One region of the Erwinia sp. GW821-FHT03D09 genome, then DNA from elsewhere that is predicted to be linked to it. Evidence: predicted binding sites of a transcription regulator. Region 1 holds the regulator's gene; each other region holds the start of a gene.
The links. Region 1 encodes PurR, which represses purine synthesis genes. Its sites were predicted from a motif close to CANGCAAACGTTTGCNTG; they were not measured.
Positions count from the first base shown of each region.

Region 2: a site for PurR is predicted at 3,674-3,691, ahead of gcvT (glycine cleavage system aminomethyltransferase GcvT). Genes of this name have one in related genera too.
Region 3: a site for PurR is predicted at 3,417-3,434, ahead of AC07U6_RS15655 (nucleobase:cation symporter-2 family protein). Genes of this name have one in related genera too.
Region 4: a site for PurR is predicted at 1,788-1,805, ahead of AC07U6_RS20135 (nucleoside-specific channel-forming protein Tsx). Genes of this name have one in related genera too.

Region 1 is NZ_JBWKUK010000001.1:97,867-103,420, reverse strand. Features, by position in the region: gene AC07U6_RS00545 (C40 family peptidase) at 1-201, shown strand, start outside; gene cydH (cytochrome bd-I oxidase subunit CydH) at 266-355, opposite strand; gene purR (HTH-type transcriptional repressor PurR) at 650-1,675, shown strand; gene punR (DNA-binding transcriptional activator PunR) at 1,686-2,600, opposite strand; gene punC (purine nucleoside transporter PunC) at 2,712-3,905, shown strand; gene cfa (cyclopropane fatty acyl phospholipid synthase) at 4,228-5,376, shown strand.
Region 2 is NZ_JBWKUK010000006.1:181,753-187,306, forward strand. Features, by position in the region: gene gcvP (aminomethyl-transferring glycine dehydrogenase) at 1-1,897, opposite strand, end outside; gene gcvH (glycine cleavage system protein GcvH) at 2,015-2,401, opposite strand; gene gcvT (glycine cleavage system aminomethyltransferase GcvT) at 2,497-3,594, opposite strand; gene ubiI (FAD-dependent 2-octaprenylphenol hydroxylase) at 4,335-5,537, opposite strand; gene ubiH (2-octaprenyl-6-methoxyphenyl hydroxylase) at 5,551-5,554, opposite strand, start outside.
Region 3 is NZ_JBWKUK010000015.1:30,266-35,819, reverse strand. Features, by position in the region: gene spoT (bifunctional GTP diphosphokinase/guanosine-3',5'-bis pyrophosphate 3'-pyrophosphohydrolase) at 1-496, shown strand, start outside; gene trmH (tRNA (guanosine(18)-2'-O)-methyltransferase TrmH) at 597-1,292, shown strand; gene recG (ATP-dependent DNA helicase RecG) at 1,292-3,373, shown strand; gene AC07U6_RS15655 (nucleobase:cation symporter-2 family protein) at 3,486-4,871, shown strand; gene AC07U6_RS15650 (AsmA family protein) at 5,000-5,554, shown strand, end outside.
Region 4 is NZ_JBWKUK010000024.1:45,583-51,136, forward strand. Features, by position in the region: gene AC07U6_RS20125 (DUF883 family protein) at 1-82, opposite strand, end outside; gene AC07U6_RS20130 (DUF2002 family protein) at 232-567, shown strand; gene AC07U6_RS20135 (nucleoside-specific channel-forming protein Tsx) at 645-1,511, opposite strand; gene AC07U6_RS20140 (DUF4056 domain-containing protein) at 1,925-2,989, opposite strand; gene AC07U6_RS20145 (BamA/TamA family outer membrane protein) at 3,082-4,029, opposite strand; gene AC07U6_RS20150 (hypothetical protein) at 4,221-5,264, opposite strand; gene AC07U6_RS20155 (RBBP9/YdeN family alpha/beta hydrolase) at 5,543-5,554, opposite strand, start outside.

The DNA of each region.
Region 1 (5,554 bases):
CTGGAAAAAGGCGATTTGGTGTTCTTCCGCATCAGCGGACGCGGTACTGCCGATCACGTTGGCGTTTATCTTGGCGGTGGGAAATTCATTCAGTCACCGAGAACCGGCAAAGATATTCAGGTAAGCACGCTGGGCGATGATTACTGGCAGGAGCATTACATTGGTGCACGCCGAATGATGACGCCGAAAACGATTCGCTGATTGCGCAACGCGGACCGTCAGGACTCATTGCTAATCGGGAGGAGCCATGCTCCTCCCGATTTTCTTAGTACAGAATAGCCGTGAAGCTAAATGCAATAATCATCAGTAGCGCACCCACCGTGGTCAGCAGTGAGAATTTCAGATCGGTACTCATCGTCTCTCCTTAATAACCCTGTAAAATGTATGCACAAAGATTTTCTCACAGTTCCCCGTAAAAATCTCGTTTTCTCTGCGCAGCCTTGTTAGAATTCCTCTTTTCCGTTGCGCAACAGCAGCGGAAACGGTTTTTGCCAGCTCTGCAGTCACTCTACGGACGATTTTTTCCCCTTTCCGACCCGTTGCGGCAACATCTAAACCACTTTGGTCTGGCGGGAAAAGGCCGCACCCAGGCAAACGTTTAACCAACCTGTTATCAAATAGTTACGATAACACCAGGAGCATAAGTTTAATGGCAACAATTAAGGATGTGGCAAAGCGAGCCGGGGTTTCAACAACCACGGTTTCCCACGTAATTAATAAAACGCGCTTTGTAGCCGAAGAGACTCGTGAAGCCGTGTGGGCAGCAATTAAGGAATTGCACTATTCCCCCAGCGCCGTGGCACGTAGTCTGAAGGTTAACCACACCAAAACCATCGGCCTGCTGGCAACATCCAGCGAAGCGCCCTATTTTGCCGAAATTATTGAAGCCGTGGAAAACCGCTGCTTTGCCAAAGGCTATACCCTGATCCTTGGGAATGCGCACAACGACCTGCACAAACAGCAGGCTTACCTGTCGATGATGGCGCAGAAGCGCGTGGACGGGCTGCTGGTAATGTGCTCTGAGTATCCGGATTCATTAATCTCGATGCTGGAAGACCACCGCAATATCCCGATGGTGGTGATGGACTGGGGCGAATCGCGCGGTGATTTCACCGATACAGTACTGGATAACGCCTTTGAAGGCGGCTATCTGGCCGGGCGTTATCTTATTGAGCGTGGTCACCGTGATATCGGTGCCATTCCTGGACAGCTGGAGCGCAACACCGGCGGCGGACGCCATGCCGGATTCCTCAAAGCGCTGAACGAAGCCGGGATTACCCTGCGCGAAGAGTGGCTGGTCCAGGGCGACTTTGAACCTGAATCCGGTTATCGCGCCATGCAGCAGATTCTGGGGCAGAAACAGCGCCCTACTGCCATCTTCTGCGGCGGCGACGTGATGGCTATGGGCGCAATTTGTGCCGCAGATGAGATGGGCCTGCGCGTTCCGCAGGATATTTCGGTGATCGGTTATGATAACGTGCGCAACGCCCGCTATTTCACACCGGCGCTGACCACGGTGCATCAGCCGAAAGAAAGGCTGGGAGAAACCGCGTTTGATATGCTGTTCGATCGCATCACCAGCAAGCGTGAAGAACCGCAGACCATTGAAGTTCATCCGTCCCTGATTGAACGGCGCTCCGTTGCCGACGGCCCGTTCCGCGACTATCGCCGCTAATCCCGTTCGCTCAGGCGGACGGTTCACTCAGCCATTCAGCATTAAGCGTATCGCTGTCGCCGACGTAATCGAGCAGCCAGTTCAGCGCCGGTGACGCACTTTGTTCCGACCAGCTCAGGCAACATGGGCTGATCGGGAACGGGTTTGCCAGCGTCAGTTCCGCAACGCCCCCTTCTGCGATCCACCCCCGGGCAAAGTGCCCCGGGATCATGCCGACGCACAGTCCGGCCCGCAGACAGTCAATCGCGCTGTCCCAGTCAGGAACCACCAGCCGACGCTGATTATCCAGCGTCCAGGTATTACGCTTTGGCAGCGATCGCGACGTGTCCTCCAGCGTCAGCGATGGCCATTCGCGCAGCAGATCGTCGCTGAGCGGGCTTGTCTGGTGCAACAGGGGATGCCCCGCCTTTACCACACAGCGCCAGTTAAGGCTACCCATATCGCGGAAGGCGAAGCGTCCGCCGACCGGCACAGCCTGGGTGGCACCAATCGCCACATCAACGCGGCCATCCGCCAGCGCATCCCACACGCCGTTAAACACCTCAGGGAAGATATGCAGTTCCATATCGGGGAAATGACGGTAGAAATCGACGATAAGCTGGCGGGTACGCTGCGGTCTGACAATGCGGTCAACGGCGATATTAATCTGACCTCGCCAGCCGTTAGCCACCTGCTGACAGCGGCGACGCGTGGCAAGCATTTTTTTGATAACAAAACGCCCTTCCTCGCTAAATACTCGCCCGGCCTCGGTCAACACCACATCGCGATGGCGTCGTTCAAACAGGCTGACGGCCAGCCACTGCTCTAGCTGGCGTACGGTATAGCTTACCGCAGAAGGCACGCGGTGAAGCTCAGCCGCTGCGGCAGTAAAGCTGCCAGTTCTGGCAACGGCTTCAATCACTTCCAGAGAATGTTCTGACCACATCACTTTGCCTGCAAATTTTTTCAATGGAACTGACGAATATTAGCGTTTCACAAGCGTAAGTGCATCCCTTTACACTCCCTGCGATAAAAAACTGCCCTGTACGAGTAAACTATGCCTTCAAAATTCTTTATCGTTTATCTGGCTATGCTGAGCATGCTGGGTTTCCTTGCTACCGATATGTACCTGCCCGCTTTTGGTGAGATGCAGCAGGATCTTGCCACCGGTTCTGGCGTTATCAGCGCCAGCCTGAGCATCTTCCTTGCCGGCTTCGCCTGCGCACAGCTGATTTGGGGAACACTGTCCGACCGCCTTGGCCGCAAGCCCGTGCTGCTGGTGGGGCTGGGGATGTTCGCTATCGGCTGTGCTGCCATGATGTGGGTGCATTCCGCTCCGTGGCTGCTGTTTTTCCGTTTCCTGCAGGCTGTGGGTGTGTGTGCCGCAGCCGTAAGCTGGCAGGCCCTGGTTGTCGATCGCTACAGCGCCGAGCAGGCAAAACGCGTATTCGCCACCATTATGCCGCTGGTTGCGCTTTCACCGGCGCTGGCACCGCTGCTGGGTGCCTGGCTACTTGAACATTTTTCCTGGCGAGCGATCTTTGTCGCGCTGCTGCTGATTAGCGTAATATTGCTGATCCCCACGCTGCGCCTTTCTGGCCGTAAATCCGCTGAGAAAGCGGCACCCAATGGTCCGGCCCCTGGTTTCCTGACGCTGCTGAAGTCCCCGGTATACAGCGGTAACGTGCTGGTGTTCGCCGCCTGCTCCGCCAGCTTCTTTGCCTGGCTGACCGGTTCACCGTTTATCCTCGGCAATCTGGGTCTGTCTCCTGCCGATATCGGCCTGAGCTATGTGCCGCAGACCATCGCCTTTCTGATTGGTGGCTTTGGCTGCCGTGCACTGCTTAATCGTTTCTCCGGCGGGCAGCTGCTGCCGTGGATGCTGCTGTGCTTTAGCCTGGGGGTTATCGTGCTATTTATTGCCGCACAGCAGCAGGCGCCATCTTTGTACAGTCTGCTCACGCCGTTCTGCGTCATGTCGATGGCCAGTGGCGCAATTTATCCGGTGGTGGTGTCCAGCGCCCTGCTGCCGTTCCCGCAGGCAACGGGGAAAGCCGCCGCATTACAAAATATGCTGCAGCTCGGTCTGTGCTTTATCGCCAGTCTGGCTGTTTCAACCTGGATTGAATCACCGCTAGAAACCACCGTGCGTGTCATGTTACTGACCATTTTACTTGTTACGATAGGTTTCCTGATTCAGCGTAAAGCGGCTAAAAAATTAGCGCTTCAAACGATGGAAAACCCGTTGTGATATGTTGTAAAATTACTTAGTTAGCACGCTAACAATAATGCATTGAATATTGCCTGACGGGAGGATATACTCGTCAGGCATTATAAAATAACAAGTTACCAACATTTAAATCCGAAGATCGCTTTGGCGGTGTTCGGCATTTTTTACTGACTAGGCTGTCATACTGTTATGTTACGTCTGTTTCAGCCTCTGCCGGTTATAATACAATCCTCTGTTAACGTCGGATATCAGACTGCGGCTCTGCCGTGAGTTTTCTCATAAATCTGTAGAAATTGACTATTCTTTTCTCAGGTTTTAATCACACAGGGTGATGGAGAAGCTAATGAGTTCATCGTGTATAGAAGAAGTGAGCCTGGAAGAAAACCAGTGGTACCGAATTATCCAGGAGATGTTGCGCAAGGCTGACATAGAAATAAAAGGTTCCCGTCCATGGGATATCAGAATAAGTAATCCCAACTTTTTCAAACGCGTGCTGCAGGAAGGCTCATTGGGTTTGGGTGAAAGTTATATGGACGGCTGGTGGCAGTGTGACAGGCTGGATATCTTTTTCCAGCGCGTGCTGCTGGCAAAACTCGATCAACAACTCCCCCACCATTTTAAAGATACGCTTCGCATTGCCGCCGCTCGCCTGACCAATCTCCAGTCGCGGAAAAGGGCCTGGATCGTGGGTAAAGAGCACTATGACTTGGGTAACGACCTGTTTTCATTGATGCTTGATCCGTATATGCAGTATTCATGCGGTTACTGGAAAGAGGCTGAAACGCTGGAACAGGCGCAGGAAGCGAAGCTTAAAATGATTTGCGAGAAGCTTGAGCTGGCTCCCGGCATGTCGCTGCTGGATATTGGCTGCGGCTGGGGCGGACTCGCGGAATACGCTGCTCGTCATTACGGCGTCAGCGTGTTTGGAGTTACCATTTCTGCCGAACAACAAAAAATGGCGCAGCAGCGCTGTGAAGGGCTGGATGTGACAATCCTTTTGCAGGATTATCGCGATTTGAATCAGCAGTACGACCGCATTGTTTCAGTTGGCATGTTTGAACACGTTGGGCCCAAAAATTACGCGACCTATTTTTCTGTCGTAGACCGTAATTTAAAACCTGATGGTATTTTCCTGCTGCATACCATCGGGGCAAATAAAACCGATGAGAATGTTGATCCGTGGATCAACAAATATATTTTCCCTAACGGCTGTCTGCCGTCGGTAAGACATATTGCCAATGCCAGCGAACCGCATTTCGTCATGGAGGACTGGCACAATATCGGCGCAGATTACGACCTGACGCTGATGGCCTGGTACCACCGTTTCCTCGCGGCGTGGCCGCAGATTGCGGATAACTACGGCGAACGGTTTAAGCGTATGTTTAGCTACTATCTCAACGCCTGTGCAGGAGCCTTCCGCGCGCGTGATATTCAGCTGTGGCAGGTCGTCTTCACTCATGGCGCTGACGGTGGGCTGCGCGTGGCGCGATGATGCCGCTATAGCAGAAAAATAACCGCAGTTAATGGGGAGCATTACAGGTTGTCTGCGCAAAATACGGCATTGAAATAATACTAAAGCCGCTATCTTTCTCCGATAGCGGCTTTTTTAACGTCAGGAAAACAAGGTCACTAATGCTGCACGCAAAGAAATATCACTTTGTGCAAATACG
Region 2 (5,554 bases), on a different contig from region 1:
GCAGATCGATATTTCCCTGACGATCGCAGGCAACGACCGCCACGTCCATTCCCGCCATCTGCGCGGAAGCCGGGTTGGTGCCGTGAGCGGAGCTGGGGATCAGACAAATATTGCGGCCGCCTTCGTTACGGCTTTCATGGTAACGACGGATCGCCAGCAGACCGGCATATTCGCCCTGCGCGCCCGAGTTCGGCTGCATGCACAGCGCATCGTAGCCGGTTAGCTGCACCAGCCACTGGGAAAGCTGGCCGATCATCTGCAGATAGCCGGTAGCCTGCTCTGCCGGGCAGAACGGATGTAGCTCGGCAAATTCCGGCCAGGTAATCGGGATCATCTCAGCAGCCGCGTTCAGCTTCATGGTGCAGGAGCCCAGCGGGATCATCGCCTGGTTCAGCGCCAGGTCTTTCCGCTCCAGGCTGTGCATATAGCGCATCATCTCCGTTTCGCTGTGATGACGGTTGAACACCGGATGCGTCAGAATGGCATCCTCACGCAGCATGGCTGGTGGAACGGAGTGGCTGTCAACGCTGAGCTGAGCATCCAGCGCATCGATGTCCAGACCGTGCTCTTCACCCAGCAGGATAGAGAACAGCGCCGCGACATCTTCACGACGGGTGGTTTCATCCAGGGTAATCCCTACCGCGTGCAGAATGTCGGTGCGCAGGTTGACGCCGAAACTCAGGGCGCGTTCCAGCACTGCCGCTTTATCGGCTACCTCCACCGTCAGCGTATCAAACCAGCTGCGGTGGCGCAGGGTCAGACCGCCTTTTTGCAGTCCGGCGGCCAGGATATCGGTCAGGCGATGGATGCGCCCGGCAATACGCTTCAGCCCGACCGGGCCGTGGAACACCGCATACAGGCTGGCGATATTGGCCAACAGCACCTGTGAGGTACAGATATTGGAGTTCGCTTTCTCGCGGCGGATATGCTGCTCGCGGGTCTGCATCGCCATGCGCAGCGCGGTATTTCCGGCGGCATCGCGGGAAACGCCGATGATACGGCCAGGCATGGAACGCTTGTGTTCGTCACGGGCGGCAAAGAAAGCCGCGTGTGGACCGCCGTAACCCATCGGTACGCCGAAACGCTGAGCCGAGCCAAAGACGATATCCGCGCCCTGTTTACCCGGCGCCTGCAGCAGCACCAGGGTCATAAAGTCGGCGGCCACGCTGACCACGATCTTTTTGTTTTTCAGCTCGCTAATCAGGCTGCCGTAATCATGCACTTCACCACCGGTACCCACCTGCTGTAACAGCACGCCAAAGACATCCTGCAGCTCAAGAACTTTTTCCGCTTTATCGACCAGCACCTCAAAACCAAAGGTCTCCGCACGAGTACGCACCACGTCCAGCGTCTGCGGATGTACATCATCGGCTACGAAGAAGCGGTTAGCGTTTTTCAGCTTACTGACGCGTTTCGCCATCGCCATCGCTTCCGCTGCGGCGGTTGCTTCATCCAGCAGCGAGGCGGAAGCAATATCCAGCCCGGTCAGATCCAGCGTCAGCTGTTGGAAGTTGAGCAGCGCCTCAAGGCGGCCCTGAGAAACTTCCGGCTGGTAAGGGGTGTAGGCGGTGTACCAACCCGGGTTTTCCAGCATGTTGCGCAGGATCACCGGCGGCGTCAGAACCGGGGTGTAGCCCATGCCGATGTAGGATTTATAACGCTGATTCTGCGCCGCAATCGCCTTCAGCTCGGCCAGAGCCTGATGTTCGGTCAGCGCATCACCAATCGGCGGCGGGCTGGGAAGCTGAATATCTGCGGGGACAATCGACGAGATCAGGTCGGTCAGTGAATCTGCACCGACGGCATTCAGCATGGTGGCCTGCTGCTCTGGCGACGGTCCGATGTGGCGTTCAATAAACGCGCCGTGATGTTCAAGCTGGCTGAGAGTCTGGGTCATGAGCGGTAAATCCTGCTTCGGGCTTATTGCGACAAAAGGGTTACCGGTGATGGCTCACCGGCGTTGTCAGCGGCGAGGGCTGAAATCGTTACGCCCTCGCCGCGACCGGTTAAGGCATTACTCTTCGATAGACGCCTGATAGTCGGCGGCGCTGAGCAAATCATTCAGTTCGGACTCATTGCTGGCTTTGATTTTGAACAGCCAGCCGTCGCTGTAAGGATCGCTGTTAACCAGCTCCGGCGAGGATTCCAGCTCGCTGTTAACAGCAATGATTTCACCACTCAGGGGCGCATAGATATCGGACGCCGCCTTAACGGACTCCGCTACCGCGCAGTCATCACCCTGGGCGTAGGTATTCCCGACTTCCGGCAGATCAACAAACACCATGTCACCCAGCAGTTCCTGAGCGTGTTCGGTGATACCTACGGTGTAGCTGCCATCGGCTTCTTTGCGCACCCATTCATGGCTGTCACGATATTTCAGATCGGTTGGTACATTGCTCATCGACATTCTCCAAAAAAGATAATTCCGTTAAACGCTCATGCCGCGGGTGCGTTTGCAGCCCCTGCCCGGCACGGACAGAACGGGTAGATTCAGATTTATTTTGTTACCGGTTTACTGGCGCGGACAAAAACAGGTTTAGTGACCTGCACCGGCACTTCGCGGTTGCGAATTTGTACAATGGCCTGTTCACCGAATCCGGCGGGAACTCGTGCCAGCGCAATGCTGTAGCCCAGCGTTGGGGAGAACGATCCGCTGGTGATAATGCCTTCACGCAGGTTACCGTCAGCGTCAGTGAAACGTACCGGCAGTTCGTTACGCAGTACGCCTTTTTCGGTCATCACCAGCCCAACCAGCTGCTCGGTGCCGGTTTTGCGCTGGGATTCGAGGGCTTCACGGCCAATAAATTCCCGGTCGGCAGGCTCCCACGCAATGGTCCAGCCCATATTGGCCGCCAGCGGAGAGACGCTTTCGTCCATCTCCTGACCGTACAGATTCATACCCGCTTCCAGTCGGAGCGTGTCGCGTGCGCCAAGACCTGCGGGCTTAACGCCTGCCGCCAGCAGCCCTTGCCAGAACGACACCACCTGGTCAGACGGCAAGGCAATTTCATAGCCCGCTTCACCGGTATAACCAGTGGTGGCGATAAACAGATCGCCCGCCTGCACGCCGAAGAACGGCTTCATACCGCTGACCGCCGCGCGCTGAGCCTCATCAAAAAGCGTCTGCGCTTTCTGCTGGGCATTCGGGCCCTGCACCGCGACCAGCGCTAAATCATCACGCTCGTTGATTTCGATGCCGTAAGGTGCCGCGTGTTCAGAGATCCATGCCAGATCCTTTTCGCGGGTAGCGGAGTTCACCACCAGTCGGAAAAAGTCTTCGCGCATAAAGTAAACAATCAGATCGTCGATAACGCCAGCGGAAGCATTCAGCATGCCGGTGTAAAGCGCTTTGCCCGGCTGTGTCAGTTTTGCCACGTCGTTCGCCAGCAGATAGCGCAGGAACTCCCGCGTGCGGGCACCATGCAGATCGACAATGGTCATATGCGAAACGTCGAACATTCCGGCATCGGTACGCACCGCATGATGCTCATCAATCTGTGAACCGTAATGCAGCGGCATCATCCAACCGTGAAAGTCCACCATGCGCGCACCGCAGGCTTGATGCTGTTCGAACAACGGGGTTTGCTGAGTCATAGTCTTCCTGTGCTGTCTGTCCGCCATCCTTGTGGATGCAGAGTGATTGACGCGCCTGTTTACCGCTCGTTAGCGGTCTGACGCAAACGTTATCTTGGCTTTGAAGTTACCACCGAAAATGGCAATTAACCATAAGTTAAACGGGGTCGAAATCACAGTTCAGCAATAAAGCCCCCGCACTCACTACCAGTATCAATCGCTACTTAATTGAAAAAATTAACACAAAAACAATAATAAATAGCCTTCAATGCAGATGAATCGCAAAGATTCCGCATTCGATGTATAAAAAACGACTCCGGGAATTTTCTTATCGCATTAGTAAAAATAATGCGAATGAATGCGTAAAATTAGAATAATTCAAACGAAGCACAATGATGGGGCGGCGGGTGCACCATTGGTGCAAGCGGGATTAAAAAGAGGGAATTCGGCGATGCAGAAGTGACTAAGCAAACCGGCGACTCCCTCGAACGGGCAATCCGCAGCGCTGAACGGAATGAGGAAGCCAGTATGAGCCAGCAGGACGCTGGCGAAAGGGGTAGCCGGGGCAGGACGCTCCGTCTGCTCCGGTACGAAGGCTGACGAGTGAAGTGAAGGCATCGCGCAAAGCGCGACGCGAGGACCGCCCGGGCGAGGGAGCCGCCGGTTAGCGTGAGCACCGCATCAAGAAAACAACACGGTTAACACTCCCATAAAGCATTCAGCTCCCTGTCAGAGTCGGAACAAACCAGAGTCTCGACCCGTTAACGCAGCCACTCGGGCAAATCATGCAGCCCCATCGCCTGCTTCAGCAACTTCGGCTTTACGCCAGGCAGCTTATCCGCAAGCGCCAGCCCGACATCGCGCAACAGCTTTTTCGCCGGATTATCACCGTCAAACAGTTCGCGGAAACCCTGCATGCTGGCCAGCATCAGTGCCGCGCTGTGCTTGCGGTTGCGCTCATAGCGCCTGAGATACAGATGCTCACCGATATCCCGCCCCTGCTGATGCAGGCGCCGAATTTCGCCAATTAGCTCAGCGGCATCCATAAAGCCAAGATTCACACCCTGGCCCGCCAGCGGGTGGATAGTGTGGGCAGCATCGCCCACCAGCGCCAGGCGATGGGCGGCAAAACTGCGCGCAAAGCGCCCCATCAGCGGGAATACCTGACGATCGCTTTCCAGCTCGCACAGCCCCAGACGCAGATCAAAATGCACCGACAGCTGCTGGTTAAACACCTCTTCCGGCATTGATTGCAGGCGAGTGGCTTCCTGCGGCGGTAGCGACCAGACAATAGAGCACAAATGCGGATCGCTCAGCGGCAGGAAGGCCAGAATACCTTCGCCGTGGAATACCTGCCGGGCCACCGCATCATGCGGCTTCTCGGTACGAATATTAGCGACCAGCGCATGATGCTGATAATCCCAGAAGGTTAACGGAATATCCGCTTTGTTCCGCAGCCACGAGTTCGCACCGTCGGCGGCCACCAGCAGACGGGCGGTCATCATGCTGCCGTCTTTCAGCGTCACAAACGCTTCGTTATCGCCAAAAGCAACCTGCTGCAGTTCAGCTGGCGAAATCAGCGTGATATCGCTCAGGCTCTCTGCATGCTGCCACAGCGCCTGGTGAATCACCCGGTTTTCAATAATGTGCCCCAGATGCGGCAGGCCCTGCTGTTCATCGTCAAAGGTGATATGACCAAAGCTATCGCGATCCCAGACTTCCATGCCGTGATAGGCGCTGGCACGCGTGGCAAGGATCGTGTTCCAGACGCCAAGATGCTGCAGCAGCCTCTCGCTGGCGGCGTTAATGGCCGAAACGCGCAGCGCATGGGGCGCATCAGCGGCAGCGGCAACCGGCGCTTCGCGCTCCAGCACCGCCACGCGCAGGCCACTCCCCTGCAGGCCACAGGCCACCGCAAGACCAACCATACCGCCACCGGCGACGATGACATCAAATGTTTGCATTACTGCTTTCTCCTCAA
Region 3 (5,554 bases), on a different contig from region 1:
TCAACAAAGCGATACGGCACCGGTCGAAACGCCGACATCCACACCTTCACGCAGCAAGCTACCGATTAAAGGTGCTGACGGTGTACTGATTACCTTCGCCAAGTGCTGTCGCCCGATTCCTGGTGACCCAATCGTTGCCCACGTGAGCCCGGGTAAAGGATTGGTGGTACACCATGAATCCTGCCGAAATATTCGCGGCTACCAGAAAGAGCCTGAGAAGTTTATGGCTGTTGAGTGGGACAAGGTTACCGAGCAGGAATTTGTTGCCGAAATCAAAGTGGATATGTTTAACCACCAGGGCGCGCTAGCCAATCTGACTGCGGCAATTAACACCGCGGGTTCTAATATTCAGAGCCTGAATACTGAAGAAAAAGATGGCCGCGTATACAGTGCCTTTATCCGTTTAACGGCACGCGATCGTGTTCATCTGGCTAATATTATGCGTAAAATCCGCGTAATGCCGGATGTCATCAAAGTACATCGTAACCGCAACTGAGGACAGGAGCGGAGCGCCGATCCGCTCCTGTCGCCTTTCACCCGATCGTCGATTTATCGTACCGCGACGGAATTACTATTTTCAGGGAGTTATTCTTCGCATGAATGCACAACGTTATGCCCGTATCAGTGAGATGCTTGCCGCGCGCCAGCACGATCTGACTGTCTGCATGGAGCAGGTGCACAAACCCCATAACGTTTCTGCAGTAATCCGTACTGCCGATGCCGTCGGCGTGCATGAAGTCCATGCCGTCTGGCCCGGGAGCCGTATGCGCACTATGGTGTCATCCGCCGCCGGTAGCAACAGCTGGGTACAGGTAAAAACTCACAGAACGATTTCAGAAGCCGTACAGCATCTCAAAAACCAGGATATGCAAATTCTGGCCACCAACCTGTCCGATAAAGCCGTCGATTTCCGCGAAATTGACTATACCCGCCCTACCTGTATTTTGATGGGTCAGGAAAAAACCGGTATCACCCAGGAAGCGCTGGAGCTTGCTGACCAGGATATCATCATCCCAATGATTGGTATGGTGCAGTCGCTGAACGTCTCCGTCGCATCGGCATTAATCCTGTATGAAGCACAGCGTCAGCGCCAGAATGCCGGTATGTACCAGCGTAAAGAAAGTACGCTGGCTTACGCCGAGCAGCAGCGACTGCTGTTTGAAGGCGGCTACCCGGTCCTGGCACGCGTCGCGAAGCAGAAAGGTTTACCCTATCCGGTGATCAATGACTGTGGCGAAGTGGAGGCTGACCCGGAATGGTGGGCAACCATGCAGTCAAAGGCGACGAAATAATGCAGGGCCGCCTGCTGGATGCCATTCCACTGAACACGCTCACCGGCGTGGGCGCCAGTCAGGCAGCAAAGCTGGCTAAAATTGGCCTGCTTACCATACAGGATCTTTTGTTGCATCTGCCGATGCGCTATGAAGACCGCACTCAGCTTTATACGATTAACGATCTGCTTCCGGGTATCTTTGCCACCGTTGAAGGTGACGTGCTCCACTGCGACATCAGCTTTGGCCGCCGCCGCATGCTGACCTGCCAGATTAGCGATGGAACCGGCATGCTAACACTGCGTTTCTTCAACTTTAATGCCGGAATGAAAAACAGCCTCGCAGTTGGGCGACGCGTAACCGCGTATGGTGAAATCAAACGTGGTCAGCGCGGGGCAGAAATCATCCACCCTGAGTATAAGATTCAGGGAGAACAGGGTGTCACCGGGCTACAGGAAACGCTGACCCCGGTCTACTCCACCACCGAGGGAGTCCGCCAGGCCACGCTGCGCAACCTGACCGATCAGGCCCTTGCCCTGCTGGACACCTGTGCCATCGCCGAACTGCTGCCGCCGGAACTCAGTCAGGGGCTGATTGGGCTACCGGAAGCGCTACGCATGCTGCACCGCCCGCCACCGGATATTGCACTGAGCGATCTCGACGGCGGCACGCACCCTGCGCAGCGTCGGTTGATAATGGAAGAGCTGCTGGCCCACAATCTCAGCATGCTCGCAGTACGCGCCGGGGCCCAGCGTTATCATGCACTTGCCATGACGCCTCGCCACTCGCTGAGCGATAAATTACTGGCCGCACTGCCCTTTCGTCCCACGGGCGCCCAGCAGCGGGTTGGTCATGAAATAGAAACGGACCTCGCAAAAGATTACCCGATGATGCGCCTGGTGCAGGGTGATGTCGGCTCCGGTAAAACGCTGGTCGCAGCACTGGCGGCGCTGAATGTGATTGCCTGGGGTAAGCAGGTTGCGCTGATGGCGCCGACTGAACTGCTGGCCGAACAGCATGCTAATAACTTCCGCCAGTGGTTTGCTCCGCTGGGCATTGAAGTTGGCTGGCTGGCCGGCAAGCAGAAAGGTAAGGCTCGCCTTGCCCAGCAGGAAGCGATTGCCAGCGGTCAGGTGTCGATGATTGTCGGGACGCACGCGATATTTCAGGAGCAGGTGCAGTTTAACGGCCTGGCGCTGGTCATTATCGATGAACAACATCGTTTTGGCGTTCACCAGCGTCTGGCACTGTGGGAAAAAGGCGAAGAGCAGGGATTCCATCCGCATCAGCTGATTATGACCGCCACGCCCATTCCACGTACCCTGGCGATGACCGCCTATGCCGATCTCGATACCTCCACCATCGACGAACTGCCGCCGGGCCGAACTCCCGTGACTACCGTAGCCATCCCGGATACGCGCCGTGCGGATATTATCGCCCGCGTTAAAAGCGCCTGCAGTACGGAAGGTCGCCAGGCGTACTGGGTGTGTACGCTGATTGAAGAGTCAGAGCTGCTGGAAGCCCAGGCGGCTGAAGCAACATGGGAAGAACTGAAACTGGCATTACCCGAATTACAGATTGGCCTGGTTCATGGCCGCATGAAACCGGCAGAGAAACAGGCAGTGATGCAGGCATTTAAAGCCAGTGAAATCCAGCTGCTAATTGCCACCACGGTGATTGAAGTTGGGGTTGATGTCCCCAACGCCAGCCTGATGATTATTGAAAACCCGGAACGGCTGGGTCTGGCACAGCTTCATCAGCTGCGCGGGCGCGTTGGGCGTGGTGCTGTCGCCTCTCACTGCGTACTGCTTTATAAGACACCGCTTAGCAAAACGGCACAAAAACGACTGCAGGTTCTGCGCGACAGCAATGACGGCTTTGTTATTGCCCAGTGCGATCTCGAAATACGCGGCCCCGGTGAACTGCTGGGTACGCGCCAGACAGGCAATGCCGAGTTCAAGGTGGCCGATCTCCTGCGCGACAGCGCGATGATCCCGGAAGTTCAGCGCGTGGCTCGCCATATCCACCAGTACTATCCCCAGCAGGCACAGGCCTTAATTGAACGCTGGCTTCCTGAAACCGAGCGCTATACCAACGCCTGAAGCGCGCGTCCTTATTCGCTAACTTCAGCATCAATTTTCATCATCAGCAAACGTTTGCTTTTAAACGGCAGAAGATTAAAATCGCCACTTTATTACCGCTGGAACCCCGAACATGTCCGCTGATGCCCATGAAACCGCTGCTCGCCAATCTTCTCCGGTGAGCAAAAGCGAGTTGATTTATCGTCTTGAAGATCGTCCACCGCTCCCTCAGACTCTGTTTGCCGCGTGTCAGCACCTGCTGGCGATGTTCGTTGCGGTTATTACGCCGGCATTGCTAATTTGCCAGGCCCTCGGCTTACCGGCCCAGGATACGCAACACATCATCAGCATGTCCCTGTTTGCATCCGGCGTGGCATCCATTCTGCAAATTAAAACCTGGGGACCGGTGGGTTCCGGGCTGCTCTCTATCCAGGGAACCAGTTTTAACTTTGTCTCACCGCTGATCATGGGCGGGCTGGCGCTGAAAAACGGCGGTGCTGACGTCCCGACCATGATGGCAGCACTGTTCGGCACGCTGATGCTCGCCTCCTGTACGGAAATGGCCCTGTCACGCGTTCTGCACCTCGCGCGTCGGGTCATCACCCCGCTGGTTTCCGGCATCGTGGTGATGATTATCGGTCTGTCGCTGATTCAGGTCGGTCTGACCTCTATCGGCGGTGGCTATGCGGCAATAAATGACCATACTTACGGCGCACCAAAAAATCTGCTGCTGGCCGGGGCCGTTCTGGCGGTAATCATCCTGCTTAATCGTCAGCGTAATCCCTATCTGCGTGTGGCCTCACTGGTGATTGCCATGGCGGTCGGCTATCTGGTTGCATGGGCGATGGGGATGCTGCCAGCAGATACCACACCAACTAATACTTCACTGGTGGCGATTCCGATGCCGTTCTACTACGGTCTGGGTATCGACTGGAACCTGTTAATTCCTCTGATGCTGGTATTTATGGTGACTTCTCTGGAAACCATTGGCGACATTACCGCGACCTCTGACGTTTCCGAGCAGCCGGTCAGTGGCCCACTGTATATGAAGCGACTCAAGGGTGGCGTACTGGCTAACGGCCTTAACTCCTGCGTTTCCGCGCTGTTCAATACCTTTCCAAACTCCTGCTTCGGGCAGAATAACGGCGTTATCCAGTTAACCGGTGTTGCCAGCCGCTACGTTGGTTTTGTTGTGGCACTGATGCTGATTGTGCTGGGGCTGTTCCCGGCCGTGAGTGGTTTTGTGCAGCATATTCCGGAACCGGTACTCGGCGGAGCAACAATTGTCATGTTCGGTACCATTGCCGCTTCCGGTGTACGTATCGTGTCACGTGAACCGTTAAACCGCCGCGCAATTATGATTATTGCTCTGTCGCTGGCAGTTGGCCTGGGCGTATCGCAGCAGCCGCTGATCCTGCAGTTCGCACCTGACTGGTTGAAAACGCTGCTCTCTTCCGGCATCGCGGCAGGTGGGATCACTGCTATTGTTCTGAATCTGGTGTTCCCGCAGGAAAAATAATTCCGCAGCGGTCATAGTCGTACGATTACAGGGCGGATAATTTCCGCCCTGTAAGTGCCTTCCCGGTTGAGAAACGGCGATAAATCAGGCATAACAAGCCATTACCGATTTTCCACGGGATGGTTGCAATGAAATTTCTCGGAAAAGTTTTGCTCACGCTGCTGCTGGTGTTACTGCTGGTCATCGTTGCTCTTTATGTGCTGCTGCAAACACAGTGGGGTGCAGGATGGATTAGCCGCCAGATCAGTGATGACAGCGCCTATCAGCTCTCTATGAGTAAAATAGAGCATGACTTTTCTAATCCCAGCCATCTCCGGCTTGATGACGTTGCCTTCGGACACGATGGCCAACCTGCTACGCTAGTCGCTAAACGCGTTGACCTCGGTCTGAGTCTTAAACAGTTCAGCAATCCGCTTCATTTCTCCAGCATCCGGCTAAATCAGGGAACGTTAAATCTGAATAACGGCGCCCCGCCGGTTTCTTTGCAAGCCGACAGGCTCCAGCTTAGCCAGATGGCGCTTAATCGCTCCCAGGATAGCTGGTCATTACAGGCACAGCAGGTGGATGGCGGCATTATTCCCTGGCAGCCGGAAGCAACTGCTCGCCCGGACTACCAGGCAAGCTTCCAGATCAGCGCAGGATCGCTGTTGCTGAATGGCGTACCGGCAGCGAATGCGCTCATT
Region 4 (5,554 bases), on a different contig from region 1:
GCAGGTCATCAAGGGTATCTGCCAGCAGTGATACATCTTCACTCAGATCAATATCGTTATTTTTCGCAGTCCGGTTGAACATTTTCGCTCCCTAATTCTGAAATGTACTATTAAGTATAGGACAGGCTAAAAATCGGCAACGCTGAAAACCTGCGTTTTGGATTATTCCGAAAGCACTGGCTATGTGGCCTGAGGTAAGGTTGCGGGGTTTGCAGACACAGAGGAAAAAGCATGTATTTACGACCTGATGAGGTAGCTCGCGTACTGGAAAAGGCGGGATTTGAGATGGATACGGTCACTGCCAAAAGTTACGGTTACAGTCGGGGTGAAAACTACGTCTATGTTAATCGTGAGGCGCGTTTAGGTCGTACGGCGCTGGTTATCCATCCGACACTGAAAGAGAAAAGCCAGGCGATTGCGGTACCGGCATCTGATATAAAAACCTGCGAACATTACGTCCGCTTCCCGATGTACCTGGTGGGCGACACAAACGATCATTATGGCATACCCTACGGCTTCAGCTCGCGCGCCGCACTCGAGCGCTATCTGGAACGGATGTTTGACTAATTTCCCCGTCGGATGCTGAAATCGCGCAAAAAAATGCGCCCGCAGGCGCATTCAGAATTCAGTTCGATTTGTCACAATCAGAAGTTGTAACCGACAACCAGGTAGTAGCCAAAGCCGTTGGATTTAACGTGGAACGGTCCGTTGCCGAAGTTCAGCTCGGTGCCATCGTTCCACTGGCCGCCGTTGTGGAAGTAACGCGCCACGAACGAGTAGTGCCAGTGATCGTAACCCAGTGACAGAATATGGCTGGAGGCGATGGAGTTGCTGGTACGCGCAGGCGCGGAGTTGTCGCCCAGATCTGAACCCCAGTCAAAGTTGGTGAAACCGATATAGCTCAGGTTGCCGCCCCACAGACTGGTGATCGGCACAAAGTATTTCACCTTGAAGCGATAGCCATCCCACTCATTTTCATTCGCGGCGCCGTAGTTCGCCCACTGATATTTTGCGTAAACGTTCAGCGACAGGCCAACATCTGAATGCGTATCGATATCGGTACCCAGGCCCATGTACCAGGTATTCTGGCGATTGGCGCGGTTGTCACCCATATCGTAGATATAGTTGTTAGCGAAATACCACTCTTTGAATGGACCAAAGCCCAGGTTAACGCCGGTCAGCTTATCGATAGAGAAGCGCGGCTCAATTTCCATAAAAAATGGAGAACCGTTGTCCCATGCACCTTTATCGTTGCCGTTGCCCACGCCGAAGAATTTAGGCACATCGATGTAGCCGTAGAAATCAAACCAGTCTTTTTTCGCGAAGGCTTCATATTCCAGGTAAACGTCGTTGTTCAGCTGCGGTCCGAAACGGGTGTGGTAGCTTCCAACAACGTTAACACTCTGGTGCCACCAGTCGGAAACGTATTCAGGGCTGCTTGAATCAGCGAAAGAGACGTTGGTATAAGACAACGCTGCCAGCGCACCAGCCATCATAATTTTATATTTCATTATAGTACCACATGCTCAGAGACCATCCTCAGCTGCCAGCGCGAGGGTCAGGTTGGGTTAGTAAAGCCTTCAAAACGGGTCCCGCCGCAAATGACGAAAATCCCCATCAGTAATGTTGCGGCAGTGTGCCGTTATCCGGCCATTAGGAAATAGAGATTGCTCACACTTGTCAAATTCTGTTTCATTTCAAGTCAGTTAAAGTGTGATGAGTGTCACATAAAAGCGTGTGGAATTAGGGAACTTTCCGTTTTAGTGCTAATTCGCTGATTAAATGAGCGGTTAAACGTTTGCCTGCAGCGAGTTTTAGAAAAGGAGAGCGCTGGTAGAAAAAAAGTCTGATGTGCTGAGGTTAAAAAGTGAAATGAAATATAACTTTTGATTATGGCTTTACAGCGTGGAAGGTGTTTTTTTGCTCAGTTGCAGCGGTAATGTAAGTTGGCCAGATGCTGCAAATCGGCTTTTTTTGCCTGCCGGGCCAGTGCGGGAAAATCAGAAAACTGGTAGCGTGAAACCGGTACAGGCAGACGAGCCATTGAGCGCCCGGGTCGTATTTCCAGGCGTCCAAAGTGGGAAAGTTCAATGCCATTAAAGCGGTCGGGCAACGTCAGCCAGAGCGGGGGAACACTCTCCGGTGCACGTGAAGGCAGCCGCCGTTCGCTTACATCATAGTTACGGTAGCGCAGCAGAAATTTATCCGGCAGGCGACAGGCGCTGTTCCACCACAGACGATCGAGCATATCGAAGTGGAAGCGCGTCCCGGCGGGAGACTCTGCCTCAAGCTGGTCCAGCGCCTGCGGGATCATTGTTCGCATGGCTCGCTGATAGCGGGATAGTGAAGCGCCACCTCCCGCATTGAGTAAATCGATCGCCATGCGGGTTCCGAGCAGATTGGAATAGAGATCTTCCGGAGAAAAAGCCGAAACGCCTTCGGAAAATCCCTTTACTGATTCAAACCCATACCACTGTGCCACCTCATGCCATGCGGCAAGTTCGAATGCCAGATGCGCTGCCAGAAATACCGCCAGCCTGTAACGTTCAGTGGCACTGGCTGGAGGGAAGTAGGAAAACAGGTGGATTTCGCGCTGGCCCAACTCGTCGCCAAGTTTCAGCGTTGTTGCCTGGCCCATGCGGGGCCAGATATGACTGAACAACCACAGCGTGTTATCAGCGCTGTCACGCAGATGCGCCAGATCGATGAAGCCACCCCGACGCGTGTAGACCAGGCCGTTGTGTTCGCTGTTCAGACCGCTCAGCGTGCTCAGCATGTCCAACATGCCTGGATTGAAGTGGTGTTTCCCTGTGTCTGTTGGAGCAACCACGTTATCCACTTGATACCACGGTACCGGTATGCCAAATAGTTTAGCTTTAAGGCTATAGCCGAAAGCACAACATGGCCTCAGGCCGTTCGGCTGCGGCAGTGGCCGCGTCAACAACCATACCTGGGGTGACTGACCTGCCGGAAGGCTGAGATCGGCCATGGGGATTATCGGGTAATCAGGTTGCTGAGCCTTGCTGTTGGCGAAGAAAATGAATGGTACAAGCAACACCAACCGGCCGATTAAACGGAAGATCAAAACGCCTCCCCAACCTGGAAGTAAAAACCTGAACTGTGTTGGCCAAGGCCATAATCAAGGCGGATGTTCATATTTTTCTTAAACTCAAAGCGGTATCCGGCCCCGACAGACGGCAGCCAGTGCCCGTCAAGAACCTCACTCGGTTTGTCCGACATACTACCGGCACCCAGCCATGCCACTACGCCGTGGCGCCAGCTGAGTTTTTTGCGCCATTCCAGCTGGCTGGTCAGCATATTACGATTGCGATATCGCCCTTCGTAGTAGCCGCGCAGATGATGGCTGTCCCCCAGCAGCGACTGCATAGTCCAGGGGACGTGTCCGCTGGTAAAACGACTGTAGACCTCCCAGGCCAGAAGATTGGTGTCATTTATGGCATGATAAAGGTTGTACTGCGCGTCTAAAGCATCAAAACGATTATCGCTGGCTATCGCCGGGCTGTATCGGGTCCATGACAGGTTCAGTACCTGACCGCGCGACGGATTCGCTACAAAATCGCGGGAGTCATAGCTAAACAGCATGCTGGCTCCTGAGCTGAAGATATGGCGTGACTCATTCTGATGATAGAAACTGCCGTTGGTTTTATGCTGTAGCGATGAAGCGCCTTCATAGGAGAACGACCAGCCAACACCGGCGTAGGTATGGTTAGCCAACTGATAGAGTATGCGTGGCACGCCGCTCAATTTTGTTGAGTCGTAGGACTGCTTGCCACGCTGTTTTCGCCCGGCACGGTATCCTTCTCCCCAGTAGTGCAGCGGTCTGCGACTGAGATCGCCAGACAGGTAAAAACGCCAGCTATCATCATCTAAAAACGTGTAGTTTTCATAGCCCACACCAAAAGCCCCGGTTGAGCTGGCAAATCCGGTGAAAGAGAGGGAAGAGAGCGGCGTATGGTGCTGATATTCATCGGGGCGGTAAAGCCCAACCGCGGCAACGCCAACACCCACTCCAAGTTCTGGCGTGTAGAAAGGCCCGGGGACAACTCCCCAGTCAATCGTCTTATTTATGTCGGCTTTACGGTCTGCCCCTAACTTGTTCAGAAAATGATCGATGGTTTGCCTGTCGGGAATTACGGTGGCCTGACCCAGAGGGGAAATAGTTATCAGGCCACAGAGAAGTATTATCTTTAACCACATGTCTAGAAGCGAAACTCTCCGCCGACCATAAAGCTGTTACGGTTGGAAAAGCCGACTTCCGAGGTGATATTGAAGTTACGGGTCAGCTCATACTGACCGCCGACCAGAATATTCCATGGTGATTTAAGATGCTGTTTCACCCGGAAACGCCCCTGGTCGTCTCTGTTGACCATATTGACCAGTGTACTCAGCCCGGCAGGCATATGCAGATCGCTGATATTCCCTTTGAAGTCCTGATCGACATCCTGATACATGGTGCCAACCCACAGACTGGCATGGGTGACAGGAATGGAAAAGCGCTCGGCGCCAGGAACAGTAAAGCGGTAACCAACGCGTGGCGTGAAGGTAAAGGCGGAGATATTACCGTCCAGTACGTCGAAGTGCGTTTCGGTATAGTTGAAATCCATCGTACCGAACCAGTCGTGATAGCCGTAGGCCAGCGTTGTGCCACCACCCCAGGTGGTGCCTTTAAATTTCAGCGTAAAATCAATGTTTTTAAGCCCGGGTAGACATCCGCTTCCTGTTATACAGGCACTAATATTGGAAACCGAACGCCCTCGGGTATGCCCGACAATCCCGTAGACGTTCATAAACGGAAATAACCAGGTATCCAGTCTTGCGGTATCCGTTTTACTTTTTTCCCTGGTGTGGCCGACGAGAATATTAAACATATTATCGACAGGGATAGAGCCTATTCCTGGAACGGGAAATTTCAAGTTGGAAAAATTAATACTTTTAACTTTAATATTCTGATGGATATCCATATGGGTATAGCCAATACCATAAGGATCTGGCAAATCGTAGCCGCGTTCTCTGGCTTCCTTGCCAAAAAATGGCAAAGGCCCCGTCGTTTCACCGAAGAGATCCGGCGATTTCTCTTTGGGAGTAATAGATGCCGCAGAGGGATCAAGCGGGTCGCTGTGATAATCGTAAGAAGGTGCTTGTTTTTGCATATTGGGAATCGCTGCCTGCACCGTCAGTGCCGGTACCATGCATAACAAAACACCGCAAAGCGTAAATGCTTCCCTGCAGTAAACCTTTCTCATTATTCCATTCCATGTCAGGCTATACGTAAAGACGCATATCTTAATTGTAGGGGCGTGTTTTATTAAACCAGAAAGTGCTGCATATTATAATTTTATGATTTTAATGGTAAATAAAAATTAATGGTGGTTTTTTAAATTTTTAATTCTAAGTGATTAGGTTTAATCTTAATTTTTTATTTGATAATGCGGAAAATAGAGTTTTGCATTGATTTTATAATCAGTTACATCTGACTGTGCTGGGATAACTAAACGTGTCGCTATCCCAGCATATATTAAATTCAGGCAGTAAT